Tolumonas auensis DSM 9187: one gene and its partner. Each later gene encodes a partner of the first gene's protein in a complex. Links are inferred from orthologs where the notes say so. Each region holds a gene or a part of one and is shown on either strand. Other genes may lie near its edges. The genes, in order: rne and eno.

Region 1 (3,694 bases):
ATGGGTTTTTTTCGTTCAATGATGGAGTCAAGAAGGTCTAATTCGGAGGTGTTAAGCGAAAAAGGGATGCAGAGTTGGCTGATACTGCAATCATGACAATGAATAGTACCGCCACACGATGGAGGTCTTTTAGCTTTTGCTTTGTCCTGGATCATCTTGACGCTATTTGATTTTTGATTTTAGTCAAAAATATACCATTAACCGGGGTGGTTTGGGTAGCAATAATGATGAGCTTTTATCTGTGAACGTAAGGGTATCGGTAAATAAATCCGCCGTTGAATATGACAACGGCGGATTTTGAGTCTTATCGGGCTTCAGGGCGTCCGGCTGGAGCTGATGCCTGTTGCTTCAGAGTAGAAGTGCCTGCTGCACGGCCACTACCATTTACCGGCTTACGCTCATAAGGAGGATAATCTCCTTTTGGCTGAGCTGGTGGTAAAGGCATTTCGGCAGGACGAGTCATTGCAGCATTAGCAAAACGGACACGTTCAATCAAACCATGAGCCTTGGGTTTATTAACAACAACCGCAGTTGCGGTGCTGATAACAACAGGTTCTGATTTAACTGTTTCTTCCACTGCTACGGGTTCAGCAATCACAACGACAGGTGCTGCTATTTCCACAGCGATAATGGTCTCTGCTGTTGTCTGCATATCAGAAGCAGCCTGTTCAGTAACTACCGCTGCTTCAGGTGACTCAATCACCGTCACTTCGGTTTTTTCTGCAGGTTCTGCTACCAGCGATGTTTCCGCAACAACTGGTGTTTCAACAGGGCTTTCAGAAACGACTACCTGAGGCAAAGCATCAGCTTGTTGCTGTGGAATTACTTCTGTCACAACTACCGTTTCCACAGCCTGTTCCTGAACTGGTGCTTCAGAAACTGTCTCGGTGGACGTTACAGTCTGAATTGCTTTTTCTTCCGCATTCCGTTCAGCGTTATTGCGGCGACGGCGTGTACGAGGTTGTGCTTCTGCCACTACTGTTTCAGTTTCAGGCTTCGCTGCAACAATCTCAGTTTGGACTGTTTCATCGCTTATCCGTACTTTCTTACGCATATTGCGGCGTTCACGACGTTCTTCAACACGCTGTTCTTTACGGGATACATCCTGTTGTTCTTCAGCCACTGCAGCAGGTGCAGGTACTTCATTGCGTGGCTTACGTTCTTTAGGCGTACGCTCAGGTTTAACTGCTGGCGACTCTTTTTCAACGTTATTGTCACGTACAGAAGGTCGGTCAGTTCGTTCCGCCCGGTCTTGTCGAGGGCGACGAGGCTGACGAACCGGAGTGGTCTGAGTTTTTTCTTCTGGTGCTGCAGTACCAGCAACATCTTCTTCACGGTTACGCGCAGCATAGGAGGTATTACGTTTACGGTTATTATTGCGGTTATCACGACGACGCGGTTGCGGACGCTCTTTAACCGGTGGTTTTTCTTCTGCTACCTGAGTTTCAGCAGAACCTTTAAATAATGCACCAATAAAGCCGAATAGGCGTGACAGTAAACCTTCAGCTGCTGGTTTTGCGACAACCGGAGTTGGGGTATTAACTGGCGTTGGAGCCGGTACACTCGGTGCAACGAAACCCTGCAAGGCTGGTTGTTCTGCCGGTGCAATAATCTGCTGTGGTTTTGGTTGATATTCTTCAACCGGAGCTTCAGTTTTTAATTCATAACTGAGTGCATCGCTTTCTTCGCCTGAACGGAAACGAGACACTTCAAAGTGTGGCGTTTCCAAACGAGTATTTGGAATAATCAGCAACTGAACTTTGTGGCGTTGTTCGAGCGTTAGCACTGCCTGACGTTTTTCGTTAAGCAAATAAGCGGCAACATCAACAGGAACCTGAGCAATAACCTGCTCAGTATTATCTTTCAGTGCTTCTTCTTCGATAAGACGCAGGATACTCAGTGCCAGCGATTCATTGTCACGGATGAAACCCTGACCACTGCAACGCGGGCAGACATGAGTACTGGACTCATTCAGTGAAGGACGTAAACGCTGACGGGATAATTCCAGCAGCCCGAAGCGGGAAATACGGCCTAACTGAATACGTGCACGATCCTGACGCACGGCATCACGCAGACGATTTTCAACTTCACGCTGATGGCGGACAGGCGTCATATCGATAAAGTCGATAACGATCAACCCACCTAAATCGCGCAGACGCAATTGACGGGCGATTTCATCGGCTGCTTCCAGATTGGTTTGCAGAGCCGTTTCTTCAATATCACCACCCTTGGTTGCCCGGGATGAGTTGATATCAATAGAAGTCAGCGCTTCGGTCGGATCAATAACGATTGAACCACCGGATGGCAAACGCACTTCACGCTGGAAAGCAGATTCAATCTGACTTTCGATCTGGAAATGAGTGAAAAGTGGAATTTCACTTTTATACAGTTTTACGCGATTGACGAAATCCGGACGAACCAATTCAATATGTTGTTTAGCTCGTTCAAAAATGGTTTCACTATCAATCAGGATTTCACCGATATCCCGGCGCAGATAGTCACGAATAGCGCGAACAATAACGTTACTTTCCTGATGGATCAGGAATGGCGCTGCCCGGTTGCTGGATGCTGTTTTGATAGCATTCCAGTGTTTCAGCAGGATATTCAGATCCCACTCCAGTTCTTCCTGTGATTTACCGACGCCTGCGGTACGAACAATCAATCCCATTCCGGACGGGACTTCCAGACCGTTCATGGCTTCTTTCAGTTCAGTACGTTCATCACCCTCAATCCGGCGGGAAATACCACCGGCGCGGGGGTTATTCGGCATCAGAACCAGATAGCTGCCAGCCAGACTGATAAAGGTAGTTAACGCAGCACCTTTATTGCCACGTTCTTCTTTATCAATCTGAACGATAACTTCTAAACCTTCTTTGATCACTTCTTTGATATTAGGGCGACCGTGGAAGGTATAGTTTTCAGGAAAATATTCGCGGGCAATCTCTTTGAGCGGCAGGAAACCATGGCGCTCAGCACCATAATCAACGAAGGCTGCTTCCAGACTTGGCTCGATACGAGTGATTTTCCCTTTGTAAATGTTGGCTTTTTTCTGCTCATGGCCCGGATTTTCAATATCCAGATCATAAATACGCTGCCCATCAACGAGGGCTACACGCAACTCTTCTTCCTGAGTTGCGTTAATAAGCATTCTTTTCATTCAAATCTCTGTTTTTGTAAATTGTTTTGATTATGTACTTCACCGTTGCTTGAAACAGACACTACCGGCCTCGGGTCTTAATGGCATGTATTGGCAACCTCCCGGTTGGGACATGCGTGAGGCGCACTTTTAGGTGCGTTCATGTTTCCTCCCTTGCGACAAGGGGGCGAGTGAAGAATCGATGATTTTCTGATACGTAGGCAACAACCAGCCTTACGCTTTATATAGAAAATCACTTCATTATTCCATTTTCCGTTGAAGCAGCGCAAGGCATGCTGTAATGAGTTTGCGACAATCATCAATGGCTGAGTTAGAATTAATACATGAATAATACAAATCCTGGCGTACAGTTCATCACTATTGATGCTGAGCAAGATGGACAACGCATAGATAACTTTTTGAAAACTCAGCTAAAAGGGGTTCCTAAAAGCCTCATTTACCGTATTTTGCGCAAAGGAGAGGTGCGAGTTAATAAAAAACGCATTAAACCTGAGTATAAACTCTGTGTTGGCGATGAGATTCGTGTTCCTCCTGTTC
Region 2 (3,207 bases), 600 kb from region 1 along the record:
GAGGCTTGAATCCTGCCCGCTCCATCGCTGAAGCTTCGTCTGTTAATACGATTGACTGAGTCAGTCCGGCATCAATTGCATCAGCCAACTGCTGAGTAGGAAACATTTGCGGTGTTAACGCATGCCAGAGGTGACCTCTTTCTACTGTTTCTTCAATCCGTTGCTGTGAGTCGGAACGTTTCATGGTGTCTTTAACCGGAACCGCCAGAATAGCGCCGTCCTCACCGAGTTCCGCCGCAGCCATTAAAGCATCCAGATCAGACTGCGTAATGCAGGGCCGTGCAGCGTCATGCACCAGCACCCAGTCTGTTTCAACTGAGGACAGACCATTTAATACCGATATTGCCCGTTCCGGCCCCCCCAGCGTTACTTCAATCCGGGGATGATTCGCCAGGGGCAGCGAGGAAAAATAGTGATCATCATCGGCGATCACCACAACAATTTTTTCAATCTGCGGATGAGCCAGCAAGCGGGTTAACGTATGCTCGATGATCGTTTTATCACCCAGATGCAAATATTGTTTCGGCTTATTAGCCTGCATCCGGCTTCCCCGGCCTGCGGCGGGCACTACGGCGGTAAATGTCTGCATGACTTAATCACTCTTCGGTAGTGAGCTTTGTTTATTTTGTCCGGCACTGTCACGAGGCAGTACCCGATAAAAAGTTTCTCCGGATTTAATAAAACCCAGATCATTTCGGGCTAATTCTTCAATGGCTTCCAGACCACTTTTCAGGTCTTCAATATCTTCTTTAAGCAGCATATTACGTTCCTGCAGTTTCTGATTATCAGCCTGCCGGCGTAATAAATTTTCTGAGACTTGTCGATACTCAACGAGTCCGTTTTTCCCGAACCAGAGCTGACGTTGCACTAACGCCAACACAACCATCAGGATAAGGGTAAACAGGCGCATGGCGTCTCCTCCTGGAGACATAGTTTCCCATATTCCAACATAAAAGAAAGCCCCGCCAATTGGCGGGGCTTCATCATTTTTTAAGCGAATACAGGAATTAAGCCTGACCTTTCACTTCTTTCAGACCGTTGAACGGTGCTTTAGCGCCCAGAGCTTCTTCGATACGAATCAGCTGGTTGTATTTAGCAACACGGTCAGAACGGCTCATAGAACCAGTTTTGATCTGGCCAGCAGCGGTACCAACAGCCAGGTCAGCGATGGTTGCATCTTCAGTTTCACCTGAACGGTGAGAGATAACTGCAGTGTAACCAGCGTCTTTAGCCATTTTGATCGCAGCCAGAGTTTCGGTCAGAGAACCGATCTGGTTGAATTTGATCAGGATTGAGTTAGCGATACCGTTGTCGATACCACGTTTCAGGATCTTGGTGTTAGTTACGAACAGGTCGTCACCAACGATCTGGATTTTTTTACCCAGTTTCTGAGTCTGGTAAGCGAAGCCTTCCCAATCAGATTCGTCCAGACCGTCTTCGATAGAAACGATTGGGAATTTGGTAGTCAGGTCTTCCAGGAAGTCAGAGAAACCGTTAGAGGTGAAGATACGACCTTCGCCTTTCAGGTTATATTCTTTCTTCTCAGCATCGTAGAATTCAGATGCAGCGCAGTCCATCGCCAGAGTAACGTCTTTACCCAGCACATAGCCAGCAGCAGCAACAGCTTCAGCGATAACTTCCAGTGCTTCAGCGTTAGATTTCAGGTTAGGAGCGAAACCACCTTCATCACCAACTGCAGTGTTGTAGCCTTTAGATTTCAGAACTTTAGCCAGGTTGTGGAACACTTCAGCACCCATGCGAACTGCTTCTTTCAGGGTCTTAGCGCCAACAGGCTGGATCATGAATTCCTGGATGTCTACGTTGTTGTCTGCGTGCTCGCCACCGTTGATGATGTTCATCATTGGCAGAGGCATAGAGTAAACACCTGGAGTACCGTTCAGCTCAGCGATGTGAGCGTACAGTGGCAGGCCTTTAGCAGCAGCAGCCGCTTTAGCATTCGCCAGAGACACAGCCAGGATTGCGTTAGCACCGAAGTTAGATTTGTTTTCAGTACCATCCAGGTCGATCATGATCTGGTCGATAGCAGCTTGATCCTGAGCGTCTTTACCCAGCAGGGCAGCAGCGATTGGGCCGTTTACAGCGCCAACAGCTTTCAGAACACCTTTACCCAGGAAACGAGCTTTGTCACCGTCACGCAGTTCCAGTGCTTCGCGAGAGCCGGTAGATGCACCAGACGGAGCAGCAGCCATACCTACGAAACCACCTTCCAGGTGCACTTCAGCTTCAACAGTAGGGTTACCGCGTGAGTCGATGATTTCGCGAGCAATCACTTTGACGATTTTAGACATATTATCAATCCTCGTTTTAAGAAATAAACAACAAACAAAGTTATAAAATGCAGTTGCCGCAATATGCCACAACCACGGTTATTGTCGATTAATTTAGGTGTCTTTTCATGTATTCCCCTGCGGCCTGAATGAAGCCTTCAAACAGAGGATGCCCGTCACGAGGTGTAGAGGTAAATTCCGGATGGAACTGTACTGCTACGAACCATGGGTGATCAGGGTTTTCAACAATTTCTACCAGTTTCTTGTCTGCAGACAAACCGGTGACTTTCAGACCAGCCGCTTCGATCTTCGGCAACAGAGTATTGTTCACTTCGTAACGATGACGATGACGTTCCTGAATGGTGTCGCTACCATACAATGCGCGAACTTTAGAGCCTTCCACCAAATGACACAGTTGCGAACCCAGACGCATGGTGCCGCCCAGATCAGAACCTTCGGTGCGCACTTCCACTTTACCTTCTTCGTCGATCCATTCAGTGATCAGACCAACGACCGGATAAGGTGTATCACGCTTAAATTCGGAAGAATGTGCACCATCCATACCGGCAACATGGCGCGCGAATTCAATCAGCGCAACCTGCATACCCAGACAGATACCTAAGTAAGGAATCTTGTTTTCACGCGCATATTGTGCTGCCAGGATCTTACCTTCGACACCACGCTCACCGAAACCACCAGGAACCAGGATCGCATCCAGACCATCCAGAACTTCCAGACCCTTGGTTTCCAGATCCTGAGAGTCGATGTAGCGGATATTGATGCTCAAACGGTTTTTCAGACCTGCGTGTTTCAGGGCTTCGTTAACTGATTTATAAGCATCCGGCAGAGAAACGTATTTACCGACCATACCAATAGTGACTTCACCAGTTGGATTGGCTTCCTGATAAATAACCTGTTC

What was found.
Region 2: the proteins of rne (region 1) and eno are in contact, whole or in part, in a solved structure (PDB 2FYM), measured with the Escherichia coli proteins. The link is inferred for Tolumonas auensis DSM 9187 from one-to-one orthologs.

What each region holds. Positions count from the first base shown.
Region 1 is NC_012691.1:2,407,558-2,411,251, reverse strand. What follows is about bases 105-3,474. They hold rne (ribonuclease E), read right to left. Parts: upstream 3,158-3,474; coding sequence 305-3,157; downstream 105-304. Other genes in these bases: TOLA_RS11180 (FNR family transcription factor), read right to left, coding at 105-155. In the rest of the region: more of TOLA_RS11180, read right to left, coding at 1-104; 23S rRNA pseudouridine(955/2504/2580) synthase RluC, read left to right, coding at 3,481-3,694. UniProt on the Escherichia coli protein: Endoribonuclease that plays a central role in RNA processing and decay. Required for the maturation of 5S and 16S rRNAs and the majority of tRNAs. Also involved in the degradation of most mRNAs.
Region 2 is NC_012691.1:3,005,466-3,008,672, forward strand. What follows is about bases 159-3,041. They hold eno (phosphopyruvate hydratase), read right to left. Parts: upstream 2,310-3,041; coding sequence 1,008-2,309; downstream 159-1,007. Other genes in these bases: ispD (2-C-methyl-D-erythritol 4-phosphate cytidylyltransferase), read right to left, coding at 159-589; ftsB (cell division protein FtsB), read right to left, coding at 593-910; TOLA_RS14020 (CTP synthase), read right to left, coding at 2,398-3,041. Also shown: more of ispD, read right to left, coding at 1-158; more of TOLA_RS14020, read right to left, coding at 3,042-3,207. UniProt on the Escherichia coli protein: Catalyzes the reversible conversion of 2-phosphoglycerate (2-PG) into phosphoenolpyruvate (PEP). It is essential for the degradation of carbohydrates via glycolysis.